One region of the Flavimobilis soli genome, then DNA from elsewhere that is predicted to be linked to it. Evidence: predicted binding sites of a transcription regulator. Region 1 holds the regulator's gene; the other holds the start of a gene.
What was found. Region 1 encodes Rex, which represses fermentation and respiration genes when NADH is low (regulators of the CRP and FNR family bind a similar motif). Its sites were predicted from a motif close to CTTGTGAANNNNTTCACAAG; they were not measured.

Region 1 (5,840 bases):
GCCGAGGACGCGCGTGAGTGTTTCCTGGTGCTCGCGCAGCAGCCCGCCGACGGAGCCGAAGAGGATGCCGTAGGCGACGAAGACGACCGTGAACCCGGCGACGAACAGGCCGACGCCTGCGAGGACCCGGCCGCGGCCCGGCGTGCGCTTCTCGGCCGTGACGGTGTCGGTCGCGGCGGGGTCCGCCTGACCGTCGTGGGTCCGGGCGGCTTCGGCGTCGTCGGGGAGCGCGGCTCGGCGCGCGGGCCGGGCGTCGGCCGCCCCAGCCATCCCACCGAGGTAGCCGAGGTAGCCGGGCACGAGCGGCAGGACGCACGGCGACGCGAAGGACAGCAGCCCCGCGAGCACGGCGATCGGGAGGGCGAGGAGGAGGGAGCCGCTGAAGACGGTCGTCCCGGCGTCGGCGAGGAGAGTCACGACTCCGCCAGGACGTCGTCGAGGATCGCGGCGATCGTCGTCGCGTCGAGCAGGCCGAGGACGCGTGCGGCCACGCGGCCCTGACGGTCGAGCACGACCGTCGTCGGGGTCGCGGCGACCGGGACGACGCCCTCGAGGGCCGACGTCGCTGCGCCCGAGCGGTCGTCGATCGACGGGTACGGGATCTCGTAGGTGCGCTCGAAGGCCTGAGCAGCCCCGGCGTCGTCCGTGCGGTTGATGCCGAGGACGTGCACCCCGTCGTCGGCGCGGGACGTCGCGAGGTCGGCGAGGACTGGGGCCTCGACACGGCACGGCGGGCACGCGGCAAACCACGTGTTGAGGACGACGACGTCGCCGCGCCACGCGGAGACGTCGACCGGCTCGCCGTCGTAGTCGGTGCCGGTGAGCTCGAGCGCGGCTCCGCGCTCGGCCGCGGCCCACGTCCGCACGGAGCCGTCGCCGGACTGGTAGCCCTGGTCGGCGACCTGGACCGGGCCGTCGTCCGGGGTCGAGGAGCAGCCGGCGAGCAGCGCGACGGCGGCGACGACGGCGACGGCCGCGCGGGCGGCGTGGTGGCGAGGCTTCACGGCAGGCTCAGGCTCCCGCGACCTTGGAGGCGCCGGGCAGCAGGTCGGCGACGGGCTCGGAGTACTCGAGGCCGACGAAGCGGTCGCCGTCGAAGTGCAGCGACGTCACCGACGCGAGCGAGCACTCACGCTTGCGCGGGTCGTGGAAGTACGGCCGGCCCTCGTACGAGGAGCGCGTGATCCACACGGGCAGCTGGTGGGAGACGAGGACGACCTCGTGGCCCTCGGCGAGCTTGCGGGCGTCCTCGATCGCGGCGCGCATGCGCTCGACCTGCTTCTTGTAGGGCTCGCCCCACGAGGGGCGCCACGGGTTGACGAGGCGGGGCCAGTGGCGCGGGTGGCGCAGGGATCCGTCGCCGACGCCGAAGGTCTTGCCCTCGAAGTAGTTCTCGGCCTCGATGAGGCGCTCGTCGGTGCCGAGCTCGAGGCCGAAGGCGGCCGCGATCGGGGTCGCGGTCTCCTGGGCGCGCTGGAGCGGCGACGCGATGACGTGCGTGATGTCGCGGCGCACGGGGGTGACTCCGGCGGGGGTCGACTCGCTCACCTCGCCGGCGAAGTGCTTGGCCACGCGGGCGGCCATCTCGTGGCCGCGCTCGGAGAGGTGGTACCCGGGCAGGCGCCCGTAGAGGATCCCCTCCGGGTTGTGGACTTCGCCGTGGCGCATCAGGTGGACCGTGGTCTGAGGCATGGGCCTAGTGTCGCAAACTTCGCGAGAGGGCCGGGTGTGGTGCTCGTCTCTCGACGGCGTGGCGGGCCACCACTTGCGCTCCGGGCAGATGTGGTTGAAGATTAACTTGAAGCGGCAATCAATGCAGCCGCATGGACCTAGTCGCACACCCCAGGAGACTCACATGACCGCTCTTCCCGAGGGCCTCGCCCCCGCCACCTACACGATCGACCCGTCGCACACGCAGGCCGGCTTCACCGTCCGCCACGCAGGCATCTCGAAGGTCCGCGGCACCGTGCCGGTCCTCGAGGGCACCATCGTCATCGGTGAGGACATCGAGAGCTCCACCGTCACCGCCGTCCTCGACGCGACGAAGATCAGCACGGGCGACGCGAACCGCGACGCGCACCTGCAGAGCGCCGACTTCTTCTCGACCGACGTCAACCCGACGTGGACGTTCACCTCGACCTCGGTCAAGGCCGACGGCGGCGACTTCGTCGTCACCGGCGACCTCACCATCGCGGGCGTCACCAAGCCCGTCGAGCTCGCCCTCGAGTACACCGGCTCCGCCGTCGACGCCTTCGGCGCCGCCCGCGCCGGTTTCGAGGCGACCGTCACCATCTCCCGCAAGGAGTGGGGCATCACGTGGAACGCGGCCCTCGAGGCCGGCGGCGTCCTCGTGAGCGACAAGGTCGCCATCCTCATCGAGGTCTCGGCCGTCAAGGCCTGATCCTCGCCACAGTCACGAAGGCCCGGTGCACCCCCTGCACCGGGCCTTCGTCATGCCCGCACCCGGACGACGTCAGACGGGCGGCAGGTAGTACGACAGGATCTGCAGCTCGGCCGCGACGTCCACGCTGCGCAGCGCGACGCCGTCGGGCACCGTGAGCGCCCGCGGCGCGAAGCTCAGCACCGAGCGCACGCCGCTCGCCGCGACCGCGTCGAGCGCGTCCTGCGCCGCCGCGCCGGGGACCGTGAGCACCGCGAGCGACACCTCCCGCTCCGCGACGAGCCGCGGCAGGTCCGCGAGGTCCCCCACCTCGACACCCGCGACCGTCGTCCCGACGACCTGCGGGTCGACGTCGACGAGCGCGACGACCTCGAAACCACGCGGGACCAGTCCCGCGTAGCTCGCGACGGCCCGCCCCAGGTTGCCGACCCCCACGACGACGACGCCACGACGGCGCCCCACGCCGAGCGCGCCGCGCAGCTGCGCGCGCAGCTCCGCGACGTCGTACCCCACGCCGCGCTTGCCGTACGAGCCCAGGTGCGACAGGTCCCGGCGCAGCTGCGCCGACTCGACGCCCGCAGCCGCCGCGAGCTCGACCGACGACGCCGTCACGACGCCGCGCCGCACGAGGTCGTCGAGCACCCGCGCATACACCGGGAGGCGGGTCAGGGTCTGCGGCGGGACCGCGGTCGACGTCATCGCGCCGCCCCCGACGGTCGTCCCAGCGCGCGGCGCAGGCGCCGCTCGTCGACACGCCAGAACGCCTGCTGCACGCCGTCGACCAGGACGACGGGGACGTAGTCCGAGTACGTCGCGACGAGCGCCGGGTCGGCATCGACGTCCTGCTCGACCCACCGCTCCCCCAGCTCCGCGCACACGGCCGCGACGACCTCGCGCGCGTCCTCGCACAGGTGGCACGACGCACGCACGAGGAGCTCGACGCGCGGCGCTGCGCCGGCCGACGAGGTGGTCACCGGTTCCATACGGCAACAGTACGGACTGTCTCGATAGAGTGGACGACATGTCGACCGCCCGCGAGCCCTCCGCAGACGAGTCGGTCGAGCCGGCCCCCGAGGAGTCGGCCGAGGCCGCCGCCGACGCGGCTCTCGACCTGGCCAGCCCCGTCGAGAGCACCGCGGTCGACCCCGCACGCATCGCCGCGTTCTTCGACGTCGACAACACGATCATCCGCGGGGCGAGCGCCTTCCACCTCGCGATGGGCCTGTACCGCCGCGACTTCTTCAAGATCCGCGACCTCGTGTTCGCCGGGCTGCAGCAGTGGCGCTTCATCGCGCTCGGCGAGAGCAAGGAGCAGATCAGCTCCGTGCGCGACCGCGCGCTCGGCATCATCAAGGGCCACACGGTCGCCGAGGTCACCGCGATCGGCGAAGAGGTCTGGGACCAGGTGCTGTCGCTGCGGATCTTCCCCGGCACCCGCAAGATCCTCGACGCGCACCTCGCGGCCGGGCACCAGGTGTGGCTCATCACCGCGACGCCCATCGAGATCGGAGAGCTCATCGCGCGCCACCTCGGCGCGACGGGCGCGCTCGCGACGATCGCCGAGCACAAGGACGGCGTCTACACGGGCCGCCTCGTCGGCGAGATGATGCACGGCGAGAGCAAGGAGGCCGGCGCGCGCGAGCTCGCCGAGCGTCTCGGCCTCGACCTCGCGCACTGCTACGCGTACGGCGACTCGGCGAACGACATCCCGATCCTCAGCTCGGTCGGCCACCCGTGCGCGATCAACCCGGAGCCGCGGCTGCGCCGCCACGCGAAGGACGTCGGCTGGCCGGTGCGCGAGTTCCGCGGCAAGCGCCGCCTCGCGAAGCGCGGCGTGAAGACCGCGAGCGCCGCCGGTCTCGTCTGGGTGCTCACGCAGGCCGCCCGCGGGGCGCGTCGCAAGCTCGCCAAGCGCTGAGCCCGGACGGGCGACGCTGCCGCCTGGCGTCGCGCTGCCAGCCACTCGCGCGCTTCCCGCCGCGCCGCCCCCCGTGTATCGACGCCCGGGATACGGCAAGAGCCCCCGTCCCGAGGGACGAGGGCTCTTCGCAGAGAACGCCTGCGGCGTCCTTACTTCTTGTTGCGGCGCTGGTGGCGCGTCTTGCGAAGCAGCTTGCGGTGCTTCTTCTTCGCCATACGCTTGCGACGCTTCTTGATAACGGAGCCCACGGGTCCTCGCAATGTCGATCGGTAGCTTGCACGGCACACCGGGAGGCACCGCGCTCGGAAAGTCCGTCCGCCAGTCTAACCCCTGCCGCAGCATGCCCGCGACACGGGTATCAGGACGGCTCAGGCCAGGTCGTCAGGAGGACTTGAGGTCCCGCACGTCCTGGGCGCCGCCGAGGTACTGGTGCAGCGCCTCGACGGGCACGCGGAACGACTTGCCGACCCGCACCGCCGGGATCTCGCCCGAGTGGACGAGGCGGTAGACGGTCATGCGAGACACCCGCATCTCCTCAGCCACCTCGGCGACGGTGAGGAAACGAGGCCTCGCGGCGGCGTCGGACATGCATGCGCTCCTCGTGTCGGACCAGGTCAGGCGGTCTGCGGGCGCGCGGCGGGACGCCGCGCACGTGCAGCACACTCTAGGGCCTGCTCGGCTCGCGGGGGAAGACGGTTCACCCTCCTGGGAGCTACCGCCCACCTGCCCTCTCAGTACACCTCGGGGTGCAACCCCCGCAGGGGGAAGACGGCGGACCTCGTCGCCATGACCGCGCGGTCGACGTCGTCGGCCGGGTCGTAACGCCCGGACCATGACGGGTCGGCGTGCTGCTCGTCACCGTCCTCGTGGATCACGACGGGCGGCTCGGCCCCGACCTCGCGTCGCACGAGCTCGCGCCACTCCTCCGGGATCGGCGTGTGCGCGGGGACCGGCACGTGCGCGGCCTCGGCGAGGACGCTCGCCCACACGCGCGGCACGACGTCGACGACCGAGTACCCGCCACCGCCGAGCGCGACCCAGCGGCCGTCGCACAGCTGGTGCGCGAGCCCGTGCATGCGCCGCGCCGCCGCGCGCAGCGCGGCCGTGCTCACGCGCAGCGACGACAGCGGGTCGTGCGCGTGGGCGTCGCAGCCGTGCTGCGTCACGAGGACCTGCGGACGGAAGTCCGCGAGGACCTCGGGCACGACGCCGTCGATCGCCCGCAGCCAGCCCTCCGGACGCGTCCGCGCCGGGAGGGCGACGTTGACCGCACCCCCGGGCGCGTGCGGCCCGCCCGTCTCGGTCGGGTAGCCCGTGTGCGGGAACAACGACGCGGGGCTCTCGTGGACCGACACGGTCAGGACACGCGGCTCGTCCCAGAACACCTTCTGGACGCCGTCGCCATGGTGCGCGTCGAGGTCCACGTACGCGACGCGCTCCGCGCCGTCGTCGAGCAGCGCACGGATCGCGACGGCGGCGTCGTTGTAGATGCAGAAGCCCGACGCCGCGTCGGGCATC
Region 2 (5,840 bases), 1.3 Mb from region 1:
CTTGATCGCGTGGAGGCACAGGCCGTCGGTGTAGTCGTTCGCGTAGACGGACACGTACGCCTCGGTCGCGTGCGTCAGGGCGTCGAAACCCGAGTCGGCAGCGAGGAAGCCGGGCATCATCGCGGTCAGGGCCGGGTCGACGATCGCGACGGTCGGCGTGAGCGCGTAGTCCGCGAGCGGGTACTTCTTCCCGGACTCCTGGTCGGTGATGACCGCGAACGGCGTCATCTCCGAACCGGTACCCGAGGTGGTCGGGATGCAGACGAGCTTCGCCTTGTCACCGAGCTCCGGGAACTTGAACGCGCGCTTGCGGACGTCGAAGAACTTCTCCTTCATGTCGGCGAAGTTGATCTCCGGGTGCTCGTAGAGCAGCCACATGACCTTGGCCGCGTCCATGGGCGAGCCGCCACCGAGCGCGATGATCGTGTCCGGGGCGAACTGACGCATGAGCTCGGCGCCGTGCTGGACCGAGTCGACCGTCGGCTCGGGCTTGACGTCGTCGATGATCTGCAGCGCGATGCGCTCGCCGCGGCGGTTGAGCACGTCGAGGATCTTGTCGACGAAGCCGAGACGGGTCATGGTCGTGTCGGTGACGATCGTGACGCGCTCGATGCCGCGCATGTCGGTGAGGTACCGGATCGCGTTCGGCTCGAAGTACGTCTTCGCGGGGACCTTGAACCACTGCAAGTTGTTGTTCCTCCGCCCGATGCGCTTGATGTTGACGAGGTTGATCGCGGACACGTTGTTCGAGACGGAGTTGTGGCCGTACGAGCCGCAGCCGAGCGTGAGCGACGGGATGAACGCGTTGTAGATGTCACCGATGCCGCCCAGCGAGGACGGGGCGTTGGTGATGATGCGGACCGCCTTGATGCGGGACCCGAACTCGTCGATGATCTGCTTGTTCTCGGAGTGGATCGAGCCGGAGTGGCCCAGACCGTCGAACTCGACCATCTGCTCGGAGAGGCGGATGCCCTCCTCGGCGCCGTCGGCGCGCAGCACGGCGAGCACGGGGCACAGCTTCTCGCGGGTCAACGGCTCGTTCGGCCCGACCTCGGAGACCTCGGCGAGGATGATCGACGTCTCCTCGGGGACCGAGAAGCCCGCCTTCTCGGCGATCCACTGCGGCGTCTGGCCGACGACCGTCGGGTTGAGCTTCGCCCCGGCGCAGTTCTCGCCGCCGGCGGTCACGCCGAAGATGAACTCCTCGAGCATGGCCTTCTCGGCGGGGGTGGCGCGGTACGCGTGCAGCTTGGCGAACTCGGCCATGGCCTCGTCGTAGATGGGCGCGTCGAGGATGACGGCCTGCTCGGAGGCGCAGATCATGCCGTTGTCGAAGGCCTTGGAGAGGACGACGTCGTTGACGGCGCGCTTGAGCTTGGCGGAGCGCTCGATGAAGGCGGGGACGTTGCCCGCGCCGACGCCGAGGGCCGGCTTGCCGCACGAGTAGGCGGCGCGGACCATCGCGTTACCACCGGTCGCGAGGATGAGCGCGATGCCGTGGTGGTTCATGAGGAGGTTGGTGGCCTCGAGGGACGGCTCCTCGATCCACTGGATGCAGTTCTCGGGGGCGCCAGCGGCGATCGCTGCGTCGCGCACGACCTTGGCGGCGGCGACGGAGCACTGCTGCGCGCTCGGGTGGAAGCCGAAGACGATCGGGTTGCGGGTCTTGAGCGCGATGAGCGCCTTGAAGATCGCGGTCGAGGTCGGGTTGGTGACCGGCGTGACGCCGCAGATGACACCGACAGGCTCGGCGATCTCGGTGATGCCCGTGATCTCGTCGCGGTTGATGACGCCGACGGTGCGCAGGCTCTGCATCGAGTTCGTGACGTGCTCGCACGCGAAGATGTTCTTCACGGCCTTGTCCTCGAAGACACCGCGGCCGGTCTCGGCGACGGCCTTGACCGCGAGCTCGCCGTGCTCGGAGAGGGCGGCGACGGAGGCCTTCTTGACGATGTGGTCGACCTGCTCCTGGTCGAGCTTGAGGAAGGCGGTCAGCGCCTCCTGGCCGCGGGCGACGAGCTCGTCGATCTTCGCGGCGACCGACGACTGCTCGGCGGCGGGCGTGGCCTGGGTGGTACTCATCTGAGGTCCCCTTCGATGTCGGGTACGCGTGCCTTGTTGTGGTGCGCTTGTGATCTTGTGCACAAGGCTACGGCGCATCTCGGGCCCGGTCCCATGTCAAAGGTCCCACCTTTTGTCCTGTATTTCCGCAGGTCAAAGGTGGTGTGGAGGCAAACGTCCCAGACGGGTCTAGCGCTGCTCGCCGCTGGTCCCTGCGTCACGACGTCGAACACGCTACCTCCGCGTCTACGTCGCCCAGCTGCGCCGCAAGCTCGAGACGGACCCGGCCTCGCCCCGCCACCTGCGCACCGAGCCCGGAGTGGGGTACAGGTTCGAGCCGTAGCGGTCCCTGGCGCACGGCTTCGACACCTGTCAATATAGATCGACACCGATACAGGTGGGCGTTCATCGCGGCCGGCAACAACGTCGGGCGGGCGATCGCTGTCCGATCGCCACGTCCGGGAGGGCATCATGACCACGTCACGCGAGGAGTGCCCGACGAGTCCGGCTGAGGCTCACAGCATGAGCCTGGACGCCGCGACCCAGGTCTCGGCCGTCCTGAGAGCGCTGGCCGAGCCGCTCCGCCTGCGGATGCTCTCGTTCATCGCGACCGAGCCCACCGGCGAGGCTTGCGTCTGCGACATCGCGACGGTCGCCGACGTCGCTCAACCCACCGTCTCCCATCACCTCAAGGTGCTCAAGTGCGTCGGAGTCCTGGTCTCTGAGCGGCGCGGCACCTGGGTCTACTACCGGATCGCTCCCGACCTGCGCGGCGCGGTGAGCACGCTGCTCGATGCCTTCGCCCCGGCAGTGCTCGAGATCGCCCAGGCGACCCGGAGCAGCGACGGCCTCAGCGACGTCGACGCCGTCCTCGCACGTATCGCGGGCCAGCTTGCCGCCCGCTTCGGGAACATCGACTCCGCCCTCGTCACGGCCACGGTCCGCGAGTCCTACACCGCGCTAGCGCGCAGCGCCGGGGTCCGGGCCCATCTCGTAGCGACGGCGGAACGCTTCGCCCGTCAACGCCTCGAGGACATCACCCGCACGAGCCAGCCGTCCGTGAAGGCCCCGCAGGTGCTGTTCGTCTGCGTGGCCAACGCGGGGCGCTCGCAGATCGCCGCGGAGCTCGTGCGTCAGTACGCCGGGGACGCCGTCATCGTGCGGTCAGCAGGATCGGCGCCCGCCAGCGACATCCATCCTGGCGTCCGCACGGTGCTGGCTGCCATGGGGTCCAGCGGCGACGCCTATCCCAAGCCGCTCACCGATGACGCGGTGCGGGCGGCGGACGTCGTGGTCACCATGGGCTGCGGAGACACCTGCCCCATTCTTCCGGGGATCCGCTACGAAGACTGGGTCGTCGGCGACCCTGCCCTTGCTTCGCACGACGGGGTCATGGCCATCACCGCCCAGATCGACGCTCACGTGCGCACCCTGCTCACCTCCCTGCTCCCTGACCTCGAGCTCCCGGACCCCCGGTGAGCTCTCCTACCAGCACCAGGAGATACCCATGAACCCCACCGCCGAACACACCTCGGCCAAGCCATCTGTCCTGTTCGTCTGCGTCCACAACGCCGGTCGCTCCCAGATGGCCGCTGGCTACCTGCACGCTCTGGGGGCCGGTCAGGTCGAGGTCCGTTCCGCGGGGTCGCAACCAGCCGACCAGATCAACCCGGTCGCTGTTGCGGCCATGGCCGAGGACGGCGTCGACATCACGTCCTTCACCCCCAAGGTCCTCACGACCGACGCGGTCAAGGCGTCCGACGTCGTAATCACGATGGGCTGTGGCGACGTCTGCCCGATCTTCCCCGGCAAGCGCTACGAGGACTGGAAGCTCGACGATCCTGCTGGCCAGGGCATCGAGGCGGTCCGCCCCATCCGGGACGCCATCAAGGCTCGCGTGCGGGTGCTGCTGGACGAGCTCGGCATCGACCCGATCCGCTGAGAGGCGCCAGCCGCCCCGGTCGCCCCCTGATCGGAGTCTCCGCGCACGATGATCGCCCTGCCCGCGTGAGCGTCGTATCGCACGGGCTGCCGCGGCCGTGAGTCGCACTGTCGCCGCGCCGCACGCAGCTCACCCCGCTGCCCGGACCTGGAAGACGAGGCCCGGGCAGCGGGGCGCAGACGAGGTCACGCCGACGCTGCGTCGGCGTCGGTGCCCTCCGCCGTCCCATCGGGGCCGTCCGCCGGTGCCGGCATCGGCTCGCGGACGTCGCCGCCCGGACCGCCTGGCCTGCCCGGCATGTCGCCGCCGGACATGCCGCTTGCGGCATACTCACCACCGGTCACGGTGGCGACCACAGTCGTGCCGGTCAGGTCACCGTCGTCGTACAGGCTCGCGGTGGCGGTGCCAGCCACGGAACCCCCGACGTGGACCTCGTAAGTTTCCCCGGCGACGATCTCGCTGCTGGAGAGAACGACCGAGGAGAACTCCTTGGTCGACTCGAACGAGGCCACGACCTGGCCGTCGGCGGTGGTGACCGCGACGACGCTGCCGGCAGGCTGCTGGTCGAAGGTCGCGAGGATGGAGGCCTGAGGTGAGTCCGTCTCGGGTGCCACGGCCATGCCGGAGCTGCCAGCGGCGAACAGGACGCCGCCGTCGATCGTGAAGGCGCCCTGGGCGTCGAGCGGTCCGTTGCCGTTGTCCGTGGGGCCCGAGACGACGACCGTCCCGCCGCTCATGTCGACGGTGCCGTTGGAGTCCAGCCCGTCACCGCCGGCGTCGATCGTCACCGTCCCGCCGGTCACGGTGACCGAGTACTGCCCGGACGTCTCCTGTGCCGGTTCCTTCGGCAGGTCGGTGGTCGTCGGCTCTCCGCCGGCGGCGTTGATCCCGTCGTCGGTGGCGACGAGAGAGACGTCTCCGCCGGAGACGGTGATCGACACGGCTTCCAGGGCCTCATACGAGTCGACGACCGTGAGGGAGCCACCAGCGACCACCAGGGACTCCTCGGCGTGGACGCCGTCGTCGCCGCTCGCCAGACTGAGCTCGCCATCGGTGAAGGTGATCGCGCCGTCGGAGTGGACGGCGTCGTCGGCTGCGTCGACGACGGTCGTGCCGCCCCCGACGACGACCGCGACGTTCGCCTTGAGGCCCTTGGCGGAGACGTCGGCGGCCAGTGGCATCTCCGCGCCGCCGCCGGTGGTGATGTCGAGGACGCCACCGCCGACGAGGACGTCGGTAGCTGCGTCGAGGCCGTCCGCGCCGGCGTCGATCGTGACCGTGCCGTCGAGGACGGCCACATACCCGGCTGTGGCGTCCTCGTCCTCGTCGGACTTCAGTCCGTCGCCTCCCGCGGTCACTGTGACGTTCCCGCCGGTGACGACGAGGTAGTCCTTTCCGCGGATGCCGTCGTCGACGGCGTTCACCTCCAGAGTCCCAGACTCGATGACGAGTCCGTCGTTGGCGGCGATGCCGTCGTTGACGACTCCGGTGACGCTCAGCGAGCCGGTACCGGTGAGGGTGAGGTCGGCGCGTGAGAAGAGCGCCCCGTCGGGCTCGTCCGAGTCATCCGCCACGGTTCGGGCGGTGTCTGCGAGCGAATTCGTCGAGTTCTCGGCCAGCACGACGACCGCATCGGTGGCCTCCTCGATGGCGATCGGTGCGGTGGTCGAACTCGTGATGTCAGCTCCGTCGAGGACGAGGCGGACGGTGCCTTCGACGGTTGACCTCACCACGACCTGTCCGTCGGACAGCGTGCCGCTCAGCCGGTAGGTGCCGGGTTGGGTGATGGTGACCGTGTCCCCGTCGACGACCCCTCCCGTTCCGGAGGTGCTCGTGG

Region 2: the regulator Rex is predicted to act here: its motif matches at 2,129-2,148, upstream of adhE (bifunctional acetaldehyde-CoA/alcohol dehydrogenase).

What each region holds. Positions count from the first base shown of each region.
Region 1 is NZ_PDJH01000001.1:1,339,167-1,345,006, forward strand. Features, by position in the region: gene ATL41_RS06115 (cytochrome c biogenesis CcdA family protein) at 1-417, opposite strand, end outside; gene ATL41_RS06120 (TlpA family protein disulfide reductase) at 414-1,004, opposite strand; gene ATL41_RS06125 (histidine phosphatase family protein) at 1,012-1,692, opposite strand; gene ATL41_RS06130 (YceI family protein) at 1,856-2,401, shown strand; gene ATL41_RS06135 (redox-sensing transcriptional repressor Rex) at 2,474-3,100, opposite strand; gene ATL41_RS06140 (glutaredoxin family protein) at 3,097-3,384, opposite strand; gene ATL41_RS06145 (HAD family hydrolase) at 3,423-4,319, shown strand; gene ATL41_RS06150 (30S ribosomal protein bS22) at 4,472-4,570, opposite strand; gene ATL41_RS06155 (helix-turn-helix domain-containing protein) at 4,704-4,910, opposite strand; gene ATL41_RS06160 (acetoin utilization protein AcuC) at 5,054-5,840, opposite strand, start outside.
Region 2 is NZ_PDJH01000001.1:2,663,471-2,669,310, forward strand. Features, by position in the region: gene adhE (bifunctional acetaldehyde-CoA/alcohol dehydrogenase) at 1-2,082, opposite strand, end outside; partial or broken gene ATL41_RS11995 (winged helix-turn-helix domain-containing protein) at 2,291-2,404, shown strand; gene ATL41_RS12000 (metalloregulator ArsR/SmtB family transcription factor) at 2,584-3,540, shown strand; gene ATL41_RS12005 (arsenate reductase ArsC) at 3,569-4,003, shown strand; gene ATL41_RS12010 (carbohydrate-binding domain-containing protein) at 4,189-5,840, opposite strand, start outside.